DNA from 2 places in the Ornithinibacillus sp. 4-3 genome. Region 2 is predicted to be linked to the other one. Evidence: a T-box and tRNA genes for the amino acid it is inferred to sense, from the RefSeq annotation. Region 2 holds a T-box; the other holds one or more tRNA genes.
What was found. A T-box is a leader RNA that pairs with one kind of tRNA and senses whether it is charged. The one in region 2 lies ahead of leuS (leucine--tRNA ligase), so its partner is inferred to be a tRNA-Leu.
Positions count from the first base shown of each region.

Region 1: it has a tRNA-Leu gene. The T-box ahead of leuS (leucine--tRNA ligase) is inferred to sense a tRNA for this amino acid. The anticodon was not compared.

Region 1 covers NZ_CP162599.1:2,675,969-2,686,742, reverse strand. The annotation lists rRNA gene AB4Y30_RS13220 (23S ribosomal RNA) at 1-729, shown strand, start outside; tRNA gene AB4Y30_RS13215 (tRNA-Asn) at 937-1,011, shown strand; tRNA gene AB4Y30_RS13210 (tRNA-Ser) at 1,019-1,111, shown strand; tRNA gene AB4Y30_RS13205 (tRNA-Glu) at 1,126-1,200, shown strand; tRNA gene AB4Y30_RS13200 (tRNA-Val) at 1,207-1,282, shown strand; tRNA gene AB4Y30_RS13195 (tRNA-Met) at 1,321-1,397, shown strand; tRNA gene AB4Y30_RS13190 (tRNA-Asp) at 1,412-1,488, shown strand; tRNA gene AB4Y30_RS13185 (tRNA-Phe) at 1,516-1,591, shown strand; tRNA gene AB4Y30_RS13180 (tRNA-Tyr) at 1,612-1,696, shown strand; tRNA gene AB4Y30_RS13175 (tRNA-Trp) at 1,704-1,774, shown strand; tRNA gene AB4Y30_RS13170 (tRNA-His) at 1,787-1,860, shown strand; tRNA gene AB4Y30_RS13165 (tRNA-Gln) at 1,881-1,954, shown strand; tRNA gene AB4Y30_RS13160 (tRNA-Gly) at 1,958-2,029, shown strand; tRNA gene AB4Y30_RS13155 (tRNA-Cys) at 2,044-2,114, shown strand; tRNA gene AB4Y30_RS13150 (tRNA-Leu) at 2,244-2,326, shown strand; gene AB4Y30_RS13145 (YitT family protein) at 2,608-3,258, shown strand; gene AB4Y30_RS13140 (hypothetical protein) at 3,843-4,004, opposite strand; gene glpK (glycerol kinase GlpK) at 4,104-5,606, shown strand; gene AB4Y30_RS13130 (NAD(P)/FAD-dependent oxidoreductase) at 5,674-6,780, opposite strand; gene ncs1 (NCS1 family nucleobase:cation symporter) at 6,834-8,279, opposite strand; gene AB4Y30_RS13120 (helix-turn-helix transcriptional regulator) at 8,520-8,729, shown strand; gene AB4Y30_RS13115 (hypothetical protein) at 8,722-9,108, shown strand; gene AB4Y30_RS13110 (manganese-dependent inorganic pyrophosphatase) at 9,344-10,267, shown strand; gene menC (o-succinylbenzoate synthase) at 10,320-10,774, opposite strand, start outside.
Region 2 covers NZ_CP162599.1:2,385,816-2,396,589, forward strand. The annotation lists rRNA gene AB4Y30_RS11730 (23S ribosomal RNA) at 19-2,941, opposite strand; rRNA gene AB4Y30_RS11735 (16S ribosomal RNA) at 3,350-4,914, opposite strand; gene AB4Y30_RS11740 (rhodanese-like domain-containing protein) at 5,167-5,475, opposite strand; gene leuS (leucine--tRNA ligase) at 5,640-8,051, opposite strand; T-box leader at 8,220-8,422, opposite strand; gene AB4Y30_RS11750 (class I SAM-dependent methyltransferase) at 8,640-9,206, shown strand; gene AB4Y30_RS11755 (gamma carbonic anhydrase family protein) at 9,332-9,859, shown strand; gene metK (methionine adenosyltransferase) at 9,902-10,774, opposite strand, start outside.

The sequences.
Region 1 (10,774 bases), 290 kb from region 2:
TACCACCCTGGCTGCACACACCTTCTAACCCAGGACCGTGATCCGGTTCGGAGACAGTGTCAGGTGGGCAGTTTGACTGGGGCGGTCGCCTCCTAAAGAGTAACGGAGGCGCCCAAAGGTTCCCTCAGAATGGTTGGAAATCATTCGAAGAGTGTAAAGGCAGAAGGGAGCTTGACTGCGAGACCTACAAGTCGAGCAGGGACGAAAGTCGGGCTTAGTGATCCGGTGGTTCCGCATGGAAGGGCCATCGCTCAACGGATAAAAGCTACCCCGGGGATAACAGGCTTATCTCCCCCAAGAGTTCACATCGACGGGGAGGTTTGGCACCTCGATGTCGGCTCATCGCATCCTGGGGCTGTAGTCGGTCCCAAGGGTTGGGCTGTTCGCCCATTAAAGCGGTACGCGAGCTGGGTTCAGAACGTCGTGAGACAGTTCGGTCCCTATCCGTCGTGGGCGCAGGAAGTTTGAGAGGAGCTGTCCTTAGTACGAGAGGACCGGGATGGACACACCTCTGGTGTACCAGTTGTTCCGCCAGGAGCATAGCTGGGTAGCTACGTGTGGCAAGGATAAGTGCTGAAAGCATCTAAGCATGAAGCCTCCCTCAAGATGAGACTTCCCATCATTTTAAATGAGTAAGATCCCTTAGAGACGATAAGGTTGATAGGTCCGAGGTGGAAGTGTGGTGACACATGGAGCTGACGGATACTAATAGATCGAGGACTTAACTAACACATTTCGGTTGTCACACGTTATGATGCACTCTTATTTAGTTTTTAGGGTACAACTTTCCATTTTTTTCAAAATACACTTGATTTTTTGAAAATAACAATTATAATAATAGTTGTCGCTAATTTTTTTGCGGAAGAAATAAAGTCCTTTGGCAATGGTCGAGCTCTTAATATAAAAAGTAATAGTTATTCTTTATTTTAAGTATATTCCACAGTAGCTCAGTGGTAGAGCAATCGGCTGTTAACCGATCGGTCGTAGGTTCGAATCCTACCTGTGGAGCCATCTATCTGGAGAGCTGTCCGAGCTGGCCGAAGGAGCACGATTGGAAATCGTGTAGGCGGATAAACCCGTCTCAAGGGTTCAAATCCCTTGCTCTCCGCCATTATTATTATACCTGGCCCGTTGGTCAAGCGGTTAAGACACCGCCCTTTCACGGCGGTAACACGGGTTCGAATCCCGTACGGGTCACCAACATTCGGAGGATTAGCTCAGCTGGGAGAGCACTTGCCTTACAAGCAAGGGGTCGCAGGTTCGAGCCCTGCATCCTCCACCATTTAACATAATAGCATGTTAAATGAAATAAAAGCATATCGCGGGGTGGAGCAGTCCGGCAGCTCGTTGGGCTCATAACCCAAAGGTCGCAGGTTCAAATCCTGCCCCCGCAACCAAATTAAAATAAAATGGTCTGGTAGTTCAGTTGGTTAGAATGCCTGCCTGTCACGCAGGAGGTCGCGGGTTCGAGTCCCGTCCAGACCGCCATTTTATTTCAAAACATCATACATAATTGGCTCGGTAGCTCAGTCGGTAGAGCAAAGGACTGAAAATCCTTGTGTCGGCGGTTCGATTCCGTCCCGAGCCACCATTTCCTTTATATACAAAGTTGGAGGGGTAGCGAAGTGGCTAAACGCGGCGGACTGTAAATCCGCTCCCAACGGGTTCGGCAGTTCGAATCTGCCCCCCTCCACCATTTTTTTAGGGGTATAGTTCAATGGTAGAACTACGGTCTCCAAAACCGTCAATGTGGGTTCGAATCCTGCTACCCCTGCTTTATACTATGGCGGTCGTGGCGAAGTCGGTTAACGCACCGGATTGTGGCTCCGGCACTCGTGGGTTCGAATCCCACCGGTCGCCCTTTTTTTGTTTTCTTATATTGGGCTATAGCCAAGCGGTAAGGCAACGGGTTTTGGTCCCGTCATCCAAGGTTCGAATCCTTGTAGCCCAGCCACTTGCGGAAGTAGTTCAGTGGTAGAATATCACCTTGCCAAGGTGGGGGTCGCGGGTTCGAATCCCGTCTTCCGCTTTTTCTGTATATATGGCGGCATAGCCAAGTGGTAAGGCAGAGGTCTGCAAAACCTTTATCACCGGTTCAAATCCGGTTGCCGCCTTCCTGGAAGAACGCTCCCAAATATGAGGAGCGTTTTTCGATTCAAAAATAGGTAAATCTTGTTCCTAATTTCATCTTGATTATTAAAAGTATGAAGGTGTATAATAGGTAGTGCGTTCTAATTGAATATGCCTGAGTGGTGGAATGGCAGACACGTCGGACTCAAAATCCGATGCCTTTGCGGGCGTGTGGGTTCAAGTCCCACCTCAGGTACTTAGAGTTTAGGAAAATGTCCGTTACGATTGCAAAGTTGTAAAGGGCATTTTTAATAATATTTATTTTCATTTATAAGATCCTCAGTTTTACAGATGCTTTAGTTTAGAGAGTAAACTACGGATATGGATCTATGAAAGTACATCAATAACCATTAACATAATGTATTATAATGATTGTATAAACAGGTTAAATTTAGTCTGATAAACTTAAAGAAACTTGATGTAATTCTCTTTTAACATCATGAATCATGTTTAATAATCAATGAGAGTAGGATATATATGGTATTTGCCGTTCGTTTTGCTTTTTTTATATTTGGTCTTATTTTATTTAGTCTTGGAATTGCCATAACAGTAAATATGCAGCATCTCGGACTTCAGCCATGGGATGTATTGAGTGTGGCATTAACGAATAGATTTGGCTTGTCCTTCGGTACGTGGTCTATTATTATTGGAATTATTTTAGTATGTGTAGCATGGATATTAGATAGAAGCTATGTAAAAATAGGAACGTTTTTAAATATCATTGTTATTGGACTTTTCGTTGATTTATTTCTATGGTTGGATTTTTTACCGAAAGAGACAAATATTTTCATAGATTCAATTGTTATTATAGTTGGGACATCAATTGTTGGTTTTGCTGGAGGCTTATATAATGCAGCAGGGCTTGGTTCAGGACCGAGGGATGGCTTTGTACTATCTATCGCTGAAAAACTAAACAGATCGATTAGTAAAGTGCGTATCGTGATTGAAATTACGGTTGTCTTAATCGGATTTGCTCTAGGAGGACCAGTGTTCATTTTTACTTTTCTTTTAACCTTTATTCAAAGTCCGATTTTCCAATATTTTTATTTGAAATTTAGAGAAGTTATTCGAAGGCTGGATGAGAATCATAATAAAAATCTACAACGTAGAGTAGCAAAAGTAAAATAAGTAAAGAGACCAAAGTGATGCAGTATCTCATGATTAGATATTGCACCACTTTGGTCTCTTTTTATGAAATAAGCAAGTAAAAAATTCTGCACAAATTTATTCTTATTCAGAGATCGCTAAGTCTAGCTCTAAGCGCCAAAAACTATGAGCTAACGCGAGCCGCCCTACAATAAAGAAGACTTGACGATTGGCAAACCGTCAGGCGCAGACAGAGTCATAGTCGCACTTTCATCGACTAAGTTCGGTCACGGTCCTGTGACCAACGTCGATACTAGCTCGTCGTGTCCGTCGTGCCCTATAGGTGAAAGTCAACATCGGCTTTGTTATCGGCTTTGTTTTATAAGGAAGCCCAACTAAAACCAGGCTAAAGCCTAACGTTGGATACCCCTAAAGGGGCATGTTTCCTTTATCTCGAGGGTAAAGGAAGTTCGACTAACATCGAAGCCCCCAAAGAACGGGGGCGCAATCTCTACGTTTTTACGACGCACAGGACGTACTAGTGCAGGACGTTGTACTGGTGACGTCATGCCTTTAGCCTGTAAGGGCGCGACTTTCGCTTTTTGGTCTTAAAAATCCTATGTATGCTAGATTATTTTATTTAGTGTATACTCCTTAGTATCGTATAATATATTTAACGTAGTATCTATATCATATTCACGGATAACATCTTGAAGTACAAACCAGGTGATTATCATAACGATGATGACAACGAGTATAATTGTTAATACGGCTAATTTACCTTTCATAGAGTGCCCTCCTTTAGTTCCTAAAACAAGGATATCAAACGTAGTGCACCCTGTAAATATTAAACAAATTTTAGGTGAATCGGAAAGAAGTGGGAATAGATGAAAGAAAAATATATTTTATCATTAGATCAAGGTACAACAAGCTCACGTGCTATTTTATTTAATCAAAGAGGAGAAATTGTCTCTACTACTCAGAGAGAGTTTACACAGTTTTTTCCAGAATCAGGTTGGGTGGAGCATGATGCTGAGGAAATTTGGCAAACGATGTATGATTGTATTGAAGAACTTTTTGAAAAGCGATCCATCCATCCGCAACAAATTGCAGGGATTGGAATATCCAATCAACGAGAGACGACTGTTGTCTGGGATAAACACACAGATAAACCAATTTATAAGGCGATTGTGTGGCAATCAAGGCAGTCTGAGTATATTTGTCAGGAATTGAGAGAAAAGGGCTATAATGAGCTTTTTACAACGAAAACAGGGCTATTACTAGATCCATATTTTTCAGGTACTAAGGTGAAATGGATTTTAGATCATGTAGATGGTGCACGAGAAAAGGCTGTAAATGGAGACTTGCTATTTGGGACTATTGATACTTGGCTTATTTACAAGCTTTCTGGTGGAACAACTCATGTGACAGATTACTCTAATGCTTCTCGTACACTAATGTTTAACATTCACGATTTACAATGGGATGAAGAATTATTGGAGATTTTAACAGTTCCAGAAAACATGCTTCCAACAGTCTGTTCCTCTTCAGAAATTTATGCATATTCAAATGTAGATTATTTTCAGGGGGTAGAAATCCCAATTGCTGGTATTGCAGGTGATCAACAGGCAGCTTTATTTGGGCAGGCTTGTTTTGAAGAAGGTATGGCAAAAAATACATATGGAACTGGTTGCTTCATGCTGATGAATACGGGCAAAAAAGCTGTAACCTCTGATCATGGTTTATTAACTACGATTGCATGGGGACTTGATGGAGAGGTAGAGTATGCGTTAGAAGGTAGTATTTTTGTAGCAGGTTCAGCTATTCAATGGTTACGTGATGGATTGAAAATTCTAGATCATGCTGCAGAGTCAGAGGAATATGCGACATCTATTACTTCTAATGAGGGAGTGTATGTTGTTCCGGCATTTGTTGGTTTGGGAACACCTTATTGGGATAGTAATGTACGTGGGGCTATGTTTGGTATTACAAGAGCAACATCACGTGCTCATATTGTTCGTGCTACATTAGAAGCGTTAGCTTATCAAACTCGTGATGTACTTGAAGCGATGATGGCAGATGCAGAGCTTCCATTGAAGGCTTTACGTGTTGATGGTGGTGCGATATCGAATAACTTTTTAATGCAGTTTCAAAGTGACGTATTAGATGTACATGTAGAACGTGCATCTATTCAAGAAACAACTGCTTTAGGAGTGGCATATTTGGCTGGACTTGCTGTAGGATTTTGGCAGGATAAAAAAGAAATAGCTGAGCAATGGCAAAAGGATTATACTTTTCATCGTAATATGACGGATGAACAGCGAGATAAATTATATAAAGGCTGGAAAAATGCAGTGGAAGCAACACGTGTTTTCACTTCATTAGAATAATTAAAACAAGAGGTTGTATACTTATAATGGTGTACAACCTCTTGTTTTATGTCCGTAAAAAATAGATTTATAAAATATTCATTTGATAATCAGCTAGATTCAGTTCACTGTATTTCCCAAGTGCAATCAGAGCTAATTCACGGCCGACATAAGGTCCAATAGTTAAGCCAGAGGCACCAAGTCCATTAGCAAGGAATAGTCCTTTATAATTTGGAAGTTCACCGATAATTGGTAAAGAGCCAGGAATAAATGGTCGATAGCCAACTTTTATTTCCTTTAATTCTAGATCAGCTAATTCAGGCGCGACTTCAATTGCTTTAGATAAAACCTCGTGAACTCCACCAGCAGTTATATTAGGATTAAAGCCTGCAGCTGATTCATGTGTTGCACCAATGATGATGCGGTCATCGAATGGTAAAATATATTGATTATTTGGTGGCATGATGACTGGCCAATTATCCATATTAATGTGACTTGCTTCTAGATGAATGATTTGTGCTTTCTGTGGATAGGCACCTAGCTTCATATCAAGTGGCTTTAATAAATCATCGAGCCATGCACCTGTAGCAGCTACAACAGCGTCTGCATGAATTTTTTCACCATCTACTTGAACCCCGATATTTTTCTGCTGTTCAACGATTAAAGAAGCATTTCCTTGAACTAATTTGGCACCTAATTTTTCTGAAGCTCTAAGTAATGCGTTACGAACAGCATTTCCATCCACACGTGCTGCTCCGCTAACGTAAATAGAATGACAATCTTCTCTGAGCAATGGTACCATTGCTACCGTTTCTTCTGGAGAGAGCTTTTTTATTTCTCCGATCTCGGGAGCATCTACTTTTCTGGTATACGCTCTTTCTTCAGCAGCAAGTAATCTCTCTTCACTTCTATGTAAGGCAATTAATCCAACTCGTGAATAGCCTGTATTTTCTTCACCTTGATGAGCAAGTTCTTTAATAATTTCCGGGTAAAAACGAGCACCCGATCTTGCTAAATTGTACCATGCCATATTACGTCGCTGGGCTAACCATGGGCCGATTATTCCAGCTGCAGCATCTGTTGCCCGACCAATGTCATTGCGGTCGACAATGGTAACTTCAGCTCCTTCTTTTGCAAGATGATAGGCGGTACTTGCACCTAAAATACCTGCACCAATAACAACTACTTTTTTCATATTTTAACGTCCTTTATGTTTAAGTTTTCCCACTGTCTTCATGTTAGCATAAGTTAGTTATGAATTCGATTACTTGCTTTTTGAGGAAAAAGTCTAGCTAAAAGGATGTATAAGATAAATGCACTTCCTGTTCCAACTACCCATGACATTTGAAAGAAAGCCTCTAACATAGGAATAAATTGACCAAGTAAGCATGGCAAGCTTGTCAGAATGATAGTAAAGAATGCTTGGATATTAAATCCAAAGTAATAGCGATAAATCCCTTCACCAGTATATAGAGAAAGTATATCCAACTTTTTCTTTGAAATAATAAAATAATGTGCAAGCATAACCCCTGCTACAGGACCAAGCATAGCACCAATCATATTTAATAAGGTAAAGATGCTTGTTGCTTCCTCCATCCATTTCCAAGGCATAATGATAAGTCCCAAGATAGAGATGATAAATGCACCTGATTTGAAGTTTAGTTTCTTAGGAAATAATGCTGCCATTTGATAGCCTGCAGGTACAATATTTCCGGTAATATTAACAGATAATGTGGTTAAACAAAGTGTGAAAACAGCAAGTAATATCGCAAAATAATTATCAAAATAGGCAACTACATCAAGGACATTCCATATCGGTGTTCCGTATGCTATTTCTGATCCAACGATAATTGCAATACTAGCAAAAGCAAATAAAAGATAAGTAATGACTAAGCCAATAGATTGTCCTACTACCTGAGCTTTTGTAGAAGTAGCAAAACGGGTGAAGTCAGAAACATTTACAATCGGTGCTGCCCAGGATGCGATAATTGCAGTAATCCCAGCGATGAATAAAATAATTTCATTTCCTGCTGCTATTTGTGGGATATGGTTTAGAATAGGAGCAATTCCTCCAGCTAATTGAACTGCCCAAATTGCCATACCACCAAAAATAACATATACAAAAATAGAAAGAATATTGGTGAATCGGTTTAATAAATCAACCCCAAAAATAATAAAAACAATATTAAATAACCAGAAGATAACAAATGCAATAAGTTGCGCTAATGTCAAACCGAAAAAATTAAAATCTCCACCAAGTGTTAGAAAGCTAGGGGAAATTTTCCCGATAAGAATAAGCATGGCCTGACTTCCTGCAAAGGTTTGAAAGCCAAACCAAAATGTAGCTGCAATTACACCACGTAATGTTCCAATAATGATACTGCCTTTTTCTCCAAATGAGGAACGCAAATAAATAGAAAAGGGAATTCCATAAGTGGAACCTGCATGACCATTTAATACCATCATAAGAGCAAGTAAAATAGCTGCCAGCATAATAGCAGAAAACACTTGCATTACGGAGAAACCTAAAGCAAATAATCCACCTACAACAAGGTAATTTGGGATATTATGTACAGAACCCATCCAAATCGTTAGATAATCTCTTGTTTTCCATGTTCGCGCAGACGATTCTGTAGGAAGAATATCTTTATTAAAGCTATTTGGTATATACTGTTCACGTATTTGATTGTCCAAAGCTGCTTTTCCTCTCTAAAATTACTCACACGTTCAAATTATCTCATAATTTATAGTAAACTTCATTATCATTTTATTTATTCCGATAGAAAACCCATTTCCCCATCGAGTATGGGGCAGATCCTAATGATAAAATATGCTAAAAATATGAAGAGGTGTAAAATGTATTTGACATCTAATTTATCTTATTTTACAATAAAGGTGTAAAAGATGTTTTACAATTACCGAGGTGGTGCATATATGCGGAACAGAATAAAAGAGTATCGCGAAAAGAAAAATATCTCTCAAGGGAAGTTAGCGGATTTATGCAATGTCAGTAGACAAACAATCAATGCAATTGAGAATAATAAATATGATCCAAGTTTACAATTAGCCTTTAATATTGCTAAAACTTTAGCAGTTAGGGTTGATAATCTATTTTTAAATGAGGGAGAGATGGAAAATGAGTAAAAAAGTTGAAATAAGTTTATTTAGTATTGTTACCCTAATTTTATTAGCAAACATTATTTATAAGCTTACTATGGGAAAAGAAATTGAGTTTTATGAAATTATAGCAATGGGTGTGTTTTCAATGTTTTTGTTATATGCAATCACATGGGGAAATAAAGCTGAAAAGAATGGTATATTACAAGATGAAGAACTTGGCCGGAAAATTACAGAGACAGCTTCGAACATAAGTTACACCATATTATATTTCGTTATACTGGCGGCTATACTTGCTGACAAACTAGTAAATGGAACTAGTAATGTATTTTTGTTAGCTGTATTCATTTTTGCGTTGATAATATTCCCATTTGTTCAATATTTAGTTGCTAAAAAGTATAAATAATTAATTGGAATCCTGATTTTGAAAACAATCTAATCTAGTTGCTTCTCCCCTATTGGAAGCGAGAGGATAATAACTGAGGAGGGGTAAGGGCCGTTACTGCAGGGTTAATAAGTGGAGCAGTTCAAAAATATAGGAAAGTAAGTAAAATATTAACCATCTCCTTAGAAATTATGGTAATCTAGTGGGGGATAAAATAATATAACGATATTTGAAAAGATAGATAAGGAGAATGATTATGAACAAGACACTTGTTTTTGGACATAAGAATCCAGATACAGATACAATTTGCTCAGCTATTGCTTGTGCAGATTTAAAGAACAAACTAGGTGGCAATGTGGAAGCAGTTCGTCTAGGTGCAGTTGGAAAAGAAACACAATTTGCACTTGATTATTTTGGTGCTGAGCTACCTCGTTTAATTGAGCAAGTAGAAGATGCTGAACAAGTTATTTTAGTAGACCACAACGAGTTTCAACAAAGTGTGGATAATATTAAAGATGTTCGTATTGCTGAAGTTATTGATCATCATCGAGTCTCTAATTTCGAAACTGATGAACCTTTATACTTCCGTGCGGAGCCTGTAGGTTGTACAGCAACAATTCTTTATAAAATGTATAAAGAAAACGATGTAGAAATTTCAAAACAGGTAGCAGGTTTATTACTTTCTGCTATAGTTTCAGATTCTTTATTATTTAAATCTCCTACTTGCACAGAAGAAGATATTGCAGCTGCAAAAGAATTAGAAAAGCTAGCTGATGTTGATGTGAATACATATGGCTTAGATATGCTTCAAGCAGGTGTAGATTTAAGCGATAAAACAATTGCAGAAGTATTGACAATGGATGCTAAGGAGTTTGCAATGCATGATGCAAAAGTAGAAATTGCACAGGTAAACACTGTAAATACTGCAGAAGTTTATTCACAGCAAGCTGAATTTGAAGCAGAAATTGAAAAGAAAATTGCTGAAAATGGATTAGATTTATTTGTTTTCGTTGTAACAGATATTATTAATAGTAACTCTGAAGTGTTAGCTTTAGGTACTGGTCAAGCTAAAGTAGAAGCGGCATTTGGAGTAGCATTGGAAAATAATCGTGCATTACTTGAAGGTGTTGTTTCACGTAAGAAGCAAGTTGTACCGAGTTTAACGAATGCATTTGCATAATTAATAAAAGCGTCCTGACGGAAATTTCGCCAGGACGTTTTTTTCTGTAGAATTATAAATCAAATGTTTTCACATTCACTGTAAATTTCTCTAATGCTTCATGATCGATATCATAGCCAATACCTGGTTTATCTGGAACTGTAATTACCCCGTTTTCAACTTCAACAGCAGGGTCGATAATATCTTTTTCCCAGTAACGAGAAGATTCAGCTGTATCTCCAGGAAGTGTGAAATTACTTAATGTTGTAATTGCGATATTATGTGCACGTCCAACACCAGCTTCTAACATACCTCCACACCAAACATCGATACCATGTTCCTTACAGTAATCATGAATACGTTTGGATTCGGAAAGACCACCAACACGTCCGATTTTAATATTAATAATCTTACAGCTGCCAAGCTTTATTGCTTTTTTAGTATCCTCTAAGGAATGAATACTTTCATCTAAACAGATAGGAGTTTTCATTGCCGCTTGAAGATCCGCATGGTCAACAATATCATCAT
Region 2 (10,774 bases):
TATGACAACCGAAATGTGTTAGTTAAGTCCTCGATCTATTAGTATCCGTCAGCTCCATGTGTCACCACACTTCCACCTCGGACCTATCAACCTTATCGTCTCTAAGGGATCTTACTCATTTAAAATGATGGGAAGTCTCATCTTGAGGGAGGCTTCATGCTTAGATGCTTTCAGCACTTATCCTTGCCACACGTAGCTACCCAGCTATGCTCCTGGCGGAACAACTGGTACACCAGAGGTGTGTCCATCCCGGTCCTCTCGTACTAAGGACAGCTCCTCTCAAACTTCCTGCGCCCACGACGGATAGGGACCGAACTGTCTCACGACGTTCTGAACCCAGCTCGCGTACCGCTTTAATGGGCGAACAGCCCAACCCTTGGGACCGACTACAGCCCCAGGATGCGATGAGCCGACATCGAGGTGCCAAACCTCCCCGTCGATGTGAACTCTTGGGGGAGATAAGCCTGTTATCCCCGGGGTAGCTTTTATCCGTTGAGCGATGGCCCTTCCATGCGGAACCACCGGATCACTAAGCCCGACTTTCGTCCCTGCTCGACTTGTAGGTCTCGCAGTCAAGCTCCCTTCTGCCTTTACACTCTTCGAATGATTTCCAACCATTCTGAGGGAACCTTTGGGCGCCTCCGTTACTCTTTAGGAGGCGACCGCCCCAGTCAAACTGCCCACCTGACACTGTCTCCGAACCGGATCACGGTCCTGGGTTAGAAGGTGTGTACAGCCAGGGTGGTATCCCACGGTTGCCTCCACCGAAGCTAGCGCTCCGGTTTCAATGGCTCCCACCTATCCTGTACAAGCTGCACAAACATTCAATATCAAGTTGCAGTAAAGCTCCACGGGGTCTTTCCGTCCTGTCGCGGGTAATGCGCATCTTCACGCATAGTATAATTTCACCGGGTCTCTCGTTGAGACAGTGCCCAAGTCGTTGCACCATTCGTGCGGGTCGGAACTTACCCGACAAGGAATTTCGCTACCTTAGGACCGTTATAGTTACGGCCGCCGTTTACTGGGGCTTCAGTTCTACGCTTCGTACGAAGTACTAACGTTTCCCCTTAACCTTCCAGCACCGGGCAGGTGTCAGCCCCTATACTTCGCCTTACGGCTTCGCAGAGACCTGTGTTTTTGATAAACAGTCGCTTGGGCCTATTCACTGCGGCTTCTCATGCAAGAAGCACCCCTTCTCCCGAAGTTACGGGGTCATTTTGCCGAGTTCCTTAACGAGAGTTCTCCCGCTCACCTTAGAATACTCTTCTTGCCTACCTGTGTCGGTTTAGGGTACGGGCACCTATATCCTGGCTAGAGGCTTTTCTTGGCAGTGTGGAATCAAGAACTTCGGTACTTATATTTCCCTCCCCATCACAGCTCAAGATACTTGTCAGACGGATTTGCCTATCTGACTCTCTTACTGCTTGGACGCACTCTTCCATCCGTGCGATTCTTTATCCTCCTGCGTCCCCCCTTTGCTCATAACGGATATGAGGTGGTACAGGAATATCAACCTGTTGGCCATCGCCTACGCCTTTCGGCCTCGGCTTAGGTCCCGACTAACCCTGAGTGGACGAGCCTTCCTCAGGAAACCTTAGGCTTTCGGTGAAAGAGATTCTCACTCTTTTTTCGCTACTCATACCGGCATTCTCACTTCTAAGCGCTCCAGCTGTCCTCTCGGTCAACCTTCTCTGCCCTTAGAACGCTCTCCTACCATTGTTCCTACGGAACAATCCACAGCTTCGGTGATACGTTTAGCCCCGGTACATTTTCGGCGCAGAGTCACTCGACCAGTGAGCTATTACGCACTCTTTAAATGGTGGCTGCTTCTAAGCCAACATCCTGGTTGTCTGTGCAACTCCACATCCTTTTCCACTTAACGTATACTTGGGGACCTTAGCTGGTGGTCTGGGTTGTTTCCCTCTCGACAATGGACTTATTACCCATCGTCTGACTCCCAAAGATAAGTATCTGACATTCGGAGTTTAACTAGGTTTGGTAACCCGGTGGGGGCCCCTAGCCCAATTAGTGCTCTACCTCCAGTACTCTTCCTTTGAGGCTAGCCCTAAAGCTATTTCGGAGAGAACCAGCTATCTCCGTGTTCGATTGGCTTTTCACCCCTACCCACACCTCATCCCCGCACTTTTCAACGTACGTGGGTTCGGGCCTCCAGTCAGTGTTACCTGACCTTCACCCTGGACATGGGTAGATCACACGGTTTCGGGTCTACGACCGCATACTCATTCGCCCTATTAAGACTCGCTTTCGCTACGGCTCCGTGTCTTCCACTTAACCTTGCATACGATCGTAACTCGCCGGTCCATTCTACAAAAGGTACGCCGTCACACAATAACGTGCTCCGACTACTTGTAAGCACACGGTTTCAGGTTCTATTTCACTCCCCTTCCGGGGTGCTTTTCACCTTTCCCTCACGGTACTGGTTCACTATCGGTCACTAGGGAGTATTTAGCCTTGGGAGATGGTCCTCCCGGATTCCGACGGAATTTCACGTGTTCCGCCGTACTCAGGATACATTCCGGAGGAAATGTCTTTTCAACTACAGGGCTGTTACCTTCTTTGGCTGATCTTTCCAGATCGATTCGTTTAAAACACTTCTTGATAACTCCTATTGGAATGTCCTACAACCCCAGAAAGCAAGCTTTCTGGTTTGGGCTGTTTCCGTTTCGCTCGCCGCTACTTGGGAAATCGCTTTTGCTTTCTCTTCCTCTGGGTACTTAGATGTTTCAGTTCCCCAGGTCTGCCTCATCTAACCTATCTATTCAGTTAGATGTACTACTCCATTACGAGTAGTGGGTTCCCCCATTCGGAAATCCCCGGATCAATGTTTACTTACAACTCCCCGAGGCATATCGGTGTTAGTCCCGTCCTTCTTCGGCTCCTAGTACCAAGGCATCCACCGTGCGCTCTTGTTCACTTAACTAGCTACTTATGAATAAGCTTTGTTTCTTTTTCATCTGCATGTACGAACGTACATGACTTTTTCGGTTTGATGTCGTTGTTACTTTACTCCTATTTAGTTTTCAAGGTACAAATGTAAAAATTCTGCCCTGTCAGCTATCATAACACGCTGAAGCAGAAATTTTATCGGTTTTGAGAGATTTGCTCCCTCAAAACTGAACCGAACAACTCAGTAATGTTTTCATCTAAACCTTGTTAGATGTTCCGTTATAGTCTAGCTCCGGCGACCAAAAACTTTCAAACTTCACCCTTTTCCAATCGATAAGTCAACATCAGTTCCTTACAGTCACTGTGTTTCCTTTATCTCTTTGCAAAGTGCTCCAGTTTGTACGTTTCTAAACGGTCGCCTACGCTTTCTTATTATCCTTAGAAAGGAGGTGATCCAGCCGCACCTTCCGATACGGCTACCTTGTTACGACTTCACCCCAATCATTGGCCCCACCTTCGGCGGCTGGCTCCTAAAAGGTTACCTCACCGACTTCGGGTGTTGTCAACTCTCGTGGTGTGACGGGCGGTGTGTACAAGACCCGGGAACGTATTCACCGCGGCATGCTGATCCGCGATTACTAGCGATTCCGGCTTCATGTAGGCGAGTTGCAGCCTACAATCCGAACTGAGAATGGTTTTATGGGATTTGCTTCACCTCGCGGCTTCGCTGCCCTCTGTTCCATCCATTGTAGCACGTGTGTAGCCCAGGTCATAAGGGGCATGATGATTTGACGTCGTCCCCACCTTCCTCCGGTTTGTCACCGGCAGTCACCTTAGAGTGCCCAACTTAATGCTGGCAACTAAGGTTAGGGGTTCCGCTCGTTGCGGGACTTAACCCAACATCTCACGACACGAGCTGACGACAACCATGCACCACCTGTCACCGCTGTCCCCGAAGGGAAAGCTATGTCTCCATAGCGGTCAGCGGGATGTCAAGACCTGGTAAGGTTCTTCGCGTTGCTTCGAATTAAACCACATGCTCCACCGCTTGTGCGGGTCCCCGTCAATTCTTTTGAGTTTCAGCCTTGCGGCCGTACTCCCCAGGCGGAGTGCTTAATGCGTTAACTGCAGCACCAAGGGGCGGAAACCCCCTGACACCTAGCACTCATCGTTTACGGCGTGGACTACCAGGGTATCTAATCCTGTTCGCTCCCCACGCTTTCGCGCCTCAGCGTCAGTTACAGACCAGAGAGTCGCCTTCGCCACTGGTGTTCCTCCATATCTCTACGCATTTCACCGCTCCACATGGAATTCCACTCTCCTCTTCTGCACTCAAGTCCTCCAGTTTCCAATGACCCTCCACGGTTAAGCCGTGGGCTTTCACATCAGACTTAAAGGACCGCCTGCGCGCGCTTTACGCCCAATAATTCCGGACAACGCTCGCCCCCTACGTATTACCGCGGCTGCTGGCACGTAGTTAGCCGGGGCTTTCTGGTTAGGTACCGTCAAGGTACGAGCAGTTACTCTCGTACTTGTTCTTCCCTAACAACAGAGTTTTACGATCCGAAAACCTTCATCACTCACGCGGCGTTGCTCCGTCAGACTTTCGTCCATTGCGGAAGATTCCCTACTGCTGCCTCCCGTAGGAGTCTGGGCCGTGTCTCAGTCCCAGTGTGGCCGATCACCCTCTCAGGTCGGCTACGCATCGTTGCCTTGGTAGGCCTTTACCCCACCAACTAGCTAATGCGCCGCGGGCCCATCTGTAAGTGATAGCCGAAACCATCTTTCACTTTTCCTTCATGTGATGGAAAAGATTATTCGGTATTAGCACCGGTTTCCCGGAGTTATCCCAATCTTACAGGTAGGTTGCCCACGTGTTACTCACCCGTCCGCCGCTCATTCCACAAACGTCACCCCGAAGGGGGCAGTCTGCTTCCTGCGCTCGACTTGCATGTATTAGGCACGCCGCCAGCGTTCGTCCTGAGCCAAGATCAAACTCTCCAAAAAAGTTTGTGTTTCTTAGCTTTGTTACGTTGTAAAAGAAAAACTTTTACGCTTTTCCTGACATTACTGGTTGTTCTGTTCAGTTTTCAAAGAGCAAATTCCGACATTAAATGCCGTGTGAATATATTATCATCGTCACATTATTTTGTCAACATTTAAAATATTGATTTTTGTTGAATAATTTGTAACGAACGATTTTTAATCTTACATTGTTCAATAAAATAAGTCAATGCTTTTTACAAAAAACTTTCTAACTTATTTTATATCACCTTCCCACTCAAGCATGCCACCTACCATATTTGAAACATTTATCCCTCTTTCTTGTAAAAAAGCTGCAGCATTATGACTTCTTTGCCCTGAACGACAGACCATAATATAATGTTTATTTTGATCGAAATTTATATATGCTTCAGGAATCTCATTTAATGGTATATGAATTGCTTCCTTTATTATACCTTGATCCACTTCTTCTTGCTCCCTTACATCAACAAGAAGGATATCTTCTTTATTTGTTTGAAGCATTTCTTCTACTTCTATTGGAGTAACTTCTTTTACTTCTGTAATTTTAATCATTCCTTTCTTCCTTAATTCTCTCAACAACTAACTATTTTATCATATCTCCGTTAAAACAACTATTTTATCATCAACTATTTCTTATTTCATTTAAAATAGTATAAAAAGTCTTCTAAAACTAACAAAATAGTTTTAGAAGACTTTTTCGTTTCACTTTAGTTTGCAACAATATTTACAATTTTACCTGGTACCACAATGATTTTTCGAATGGTTTTACCTTCTAACCATTCTTGTACTTTTTCATGTTCAGTAGCAAGCTTTTCTAAATCTTCTTTTGCAATATCTTTAGCTACATTAATCTTCGCACGCACTTTCCCCATCACTTGTACTACGATTTCTACTTCGTCATCGACAAGAAACTTCTCCTCATACGTAGGCCAATCTGCATATCTTAAGGAATTCTCATTGCCTAATCGACTCCAAAGCTCTTCACTTAAATGTGGAGCAAAAGGAGATAATAGTTTTATAAATCCTTCTGTATATTCCTTAGATACCTTCTCTACTTTATAAGCTTCATTAACAAATACCATCATTTGTGAAATAGCAGTATTGAAATGTAAATTCTCGACATCATTCGTTACCTTCTTCACCGTTTCATGATATACACGATCTAATTCTGGTGTTGATTCATTAGTGATTTTTTCAGAAATAACTCCATCCTCATCCATAATGAAACGAGATACACGATCTAAAAATCTTCTTGCTCCACCAAGTCCTGTTGTGGACCAAGCAGCATCCACATCAAGTGGTCCCATAAACATTTCATATAGACGTAATGTGTCTGCACCGTGTGAAACGATAATATCATCAGGGTTTACAACATTTCCTTTGGATTTACTCATTTTCTCATTATTTTCACCAAGAATCATACCCTGGTTATATAGCTTCATAAATGGTTCTTTTGTTGGTACTACTCCAACGTCATATAAGAATTTATGCCAGAAGCGTGCATATAATAAATGTAAAACAGCATGCTCCGCACCACCAATGTAAATATCAACTGGCAACCATTTTTTTAGTAACTCTGGATCTGCTAATTGTTGATCATTGTGTGGGTCGATGAAACGTAAATAATACCAGCAGCTTCCTGCCCATTGTGGCATTGTATTTGTTTCACGGCGCCCTTTCATACCTGTTTTTGGATCAACTACATTAACCCATTCGCTATTAGCTAATGGTGACTCTCCTGTTCCAGAAGGCTTGATCTCATCCATTTCAGGTAATACTAATGGAAGTTCTTCTTCAGGAACTGCGGTCATTGTGCCATCCTCCCAATGGATAATTGGAATAGGCTCTCCCCAATAACGTTGTCTAGAGAACAACCAATCACGCAGGCGATAAGTAATTTGTTTCTTCCCTATATTTTCTTCTTCAAGCCATGTAATCATTTTTGAAATAGCTTCATCTTTATCTAAACCATCCAAAAATTGAGAATTAACATGCTTTCCGTCACCTGCATAAGCTTCTTCTTCAATATTTCCGCCTTCAACAACTTCTACAATAGGAAGTTCAAACTTTCTTGCAAATGCGTAATCACGTTCATCATGTGCAGGTACAGCCATGATAGCTCCTGTACCATAAGACATTAAAACATAATCAGCAATCCAAATTGGAACCTTTTCCTTATTTACAGGATTAATAGCATATGCACCTGTAAATACACCTGTTTTATCTTTTGTTACATCTGTACGCTCAATATCTGACTTTTTATGAACCTCATCAATATACGCTTCCACAGCATCCGCTTGTTCAGGGGTAACAATTTCTTTTACAAATGGATGCTCAGGTGCCAATACTGTGTATGTTGCACCAAATAATGTATCTGGACGTGTTGTAAAAACATCAAATGATTTATCATGACCATCAATTGTAAATGTTACTTCCGCTCCCTCTGAGCGTCCAATCCAATTACGTTGCATTTCTTTAATACTTTCAGGCCAATCTAATTCTTCTAGATCCTCTAATAAACGATCAGCATACTTTGTAATCGCTAATACCCATTGTCTCATAGGCTTTTTGATTACTGGATGACCGCCACGTTCGCTTTTTCCGTCTATTACTTCTTCATTTGCCAATACAGTGCCAAGTGCTGGACACCAATTTACATCAACTTCATCCATATATGCTAGACCTTTTTCATATAGCTTCGTAAAAATCCACTGAGTCCATTTATAATAAGCAGGATTTGTCGTGTCAACTTCTCGATCCCAATCATATGAAAAGCCTAGTTCTTGAATTTGTCTGCGATATGTATCGATATTTTTTTGTGTAAATTCTGCCGGACTATTTCCTGTATCTAATGCATATTGTTCAGCAGGAAGTCCAAAAGCATCCCAGCCCATTGGATGTAATACTTCCTTACCTTGCATTCGCTTCATACGAGAATATACATCTGTTGCTGTATATCCAACTGGGTGCCCAACATGTAGCCCTGACCCCGATGGATATGGAAACATATCTAATACATATACCTTTTCTTTATCAGAGCGGGTATCTGTCTTAAATGTTTTATTTTCTAACCAATAGTTTTGCCATTTCTTTTCAATTGCTATGTGATCAAAACTCATTTCTCTGTCTCCTCCGTTCATTATGAACAAATGTTTCTATTTTTTAAAATAATCATTATTACATCAAGTAAAACTTAAAGGTAAACTGGATGACTTAACAGCATTTAATCACCATTTGTCACATTCTTCACTTTTTGAATAGCTAAAAAAAGCTACTCATCCCTATAAACAAGGGACGAGAAGCTTGATTCCCGCGGTACCACCCAAATTAACGTATTATTACGTTCACTCTAATCTTTAACGCAGATATACGGCGAAATTTTTCGCAACAAAAAAGGTGAGTTCATAACATCACTAGCAACAGTTTGCACCACCCACTGTCTCGCTTAAGCTAGTAAAATGAAATTACTATTCCTTTTTTATATGTTTTTTCACATTACATTATGGTTATTGACTTTTATATAAGATATTATACATTAAATAAAATTACTATAACGAATTGTATTGAACATATAATGAAAAGTCAAGATAATTCATCCTGCAGCACCACTGTTGTGAGGGGATTAGCTTTCAATTTATTTCCCTTCCTAAAATGTCCATGTTAAACTATGGACATTCATAGTTTGCAAGAAAGAAGGAGTAACCAAAATGCTCACAGGAATAATTAAGTATTCACATCATCTATTAGAAAAATCCATTACCGAAGGAGAGTGTGTAATTGATGCAACCTGCGGAAATGGTAATGATACACTCTTTTTAAGTAAGCTTGTTGGAGATTCTGGACGTGTATATGCTTTTGATATTCAAGAACAAGCGATTAATAATAGTAAAAATTTATTAAATGAAAATGGAAAAACAAATGTTACATTTATTCAAGATAGCCATGCGAACCTAAACAAGTATATTGCTGAACATGGCGAAAAAGAAATTGGTGCAGCCATTTTTAATTTAGGTTATTTACCAAGAAGCGATAAAGAAATTATTACAAAAGGAGATTCCTCCATCAAAGCAATTAATTCTATCCTTTCATTGCTAAAAAAAGATGGACTTATTGTTCTTGTTGTTTACCATGGTCATGAAGGTGGGGCAGAAGAAAAAGAAATGATTTTAAAACATGTCATTCAACTGGATCAAAAGGATTATTCTGTTCTACAGTATGGCTTTATTAATCAAAAAAATAAACCACCATTTATTTTAGCTATCCAAAAACGATAGAAACTATATTTCAAAAAGCTATCTCGTTAATTTGCTGCCTATTCCTATAGACCATTAGAGATCCTAGTAAAAACCTTTTAGAAGTAGCTGGAGTCTTATAACTAGCTGTACAAGGAGGCATAATAATGATACATCATTATCAACATAAAGAACCAATAATAGATAAAACTGCTTTTATTGCTCACGATGTGACAATTATTGGCGACGTTAAAATTGGAGAATACTCAAGTGTTTGGTTTAATACAGTTATTCGCGGAGATGTTGAACCTACTATTATTGGTAATCGTGTTAACATCCAAGATTTATCTATGATCCATCAAAGTCCAGGTCATCCTGTCATCATCAAGGATGATGTATCAATTGGTCATCAAGTGACTGTTCATGGAGCGACAATTCATAAGAACGCATTAATTGGTATGGGAACAATTTTACTTGATGGAGCAGAAATCGGTGAAAATGCTTTTATTGGGGCCGGAAGTCTAGTACCTCCTGGAAAGAAAATCCCACCCAACACATTAGCATTAGGACGCCCTGCAAAAGTAGTTAGAGAATTAACAGAAGCTGATTTAGCAGAAATGGCAAGAATTCGTTCTTCTTATGTTGAAAAAGCACAATATTATAAAGACCATACTAATCTTGGTAAGAAAGCATAAAAAAGAAGCGAGGAATTATAAATATAATTCCTCGCTACTCTTTTATTTTACAAACGCTTGTAATTGTTCTACTTTATCTGTTTTCTCCCAAGGAAATAACACATCATTTCTTCCAAAATGTCCATAAGCTGCTGTCTTTCTAAAGATTGGCTCACGTAAGTTCAACATATTGATAATTCCGGATGGACGTAAATCAAAATTTGCGCGCACTGCTTCTACTAATTTCGTTTCACTCACAACACCTGTTCCAAATGTTTGAATAGATATGGATACTGGTTCAGCAACTCCAATCGCATAAGCAAGTTGTACCTCACATACATCTGCTAGTTTGGCAGCAACAATATTTTTAGCAACATAACGTGCAGCATATGCAGCAGATCGATCTACTTTTGTAGAGTCTTTACCACTAAACGCTCCACCACCATGTCTTGCATATCCTCCGTATGTATCTACAATAATCTTTCTACCTGTTAAACCGACATCCCCTTGAGGGCCACCGATAACAAATCTTCCTGTAGGATTAATTAAATACTTTGTTTTCTGATCTAATAAATGACCTGGCACGATTGGGTTAATTACATACTCTATCATATCTTTTCTAATTTGTTCTGTTGTAATATCTTCATGATGTTGTGTAGAAATCACAATCGTATCTACACGAATAGGTTGATTATTATCATCATATTCAATTGTTACTTGCGTTTTCCCATCTGGACGCAAATAATCCAATGTTTCATCTTTACGGACATCTGCTAAACGTTTGGCTAATTGGTGAGAAAGAGAAATAGGAAGTGGCATTAATTCTTCTGTCTCATTACATGCAAAACCGAACATAAGCCCCTGATCACCTGCTCCAAGTTCTTCTTGTTCGCTCTCTGCTTCGTCTCCTCGAACTTCTAATGCTGTGTTTACTCC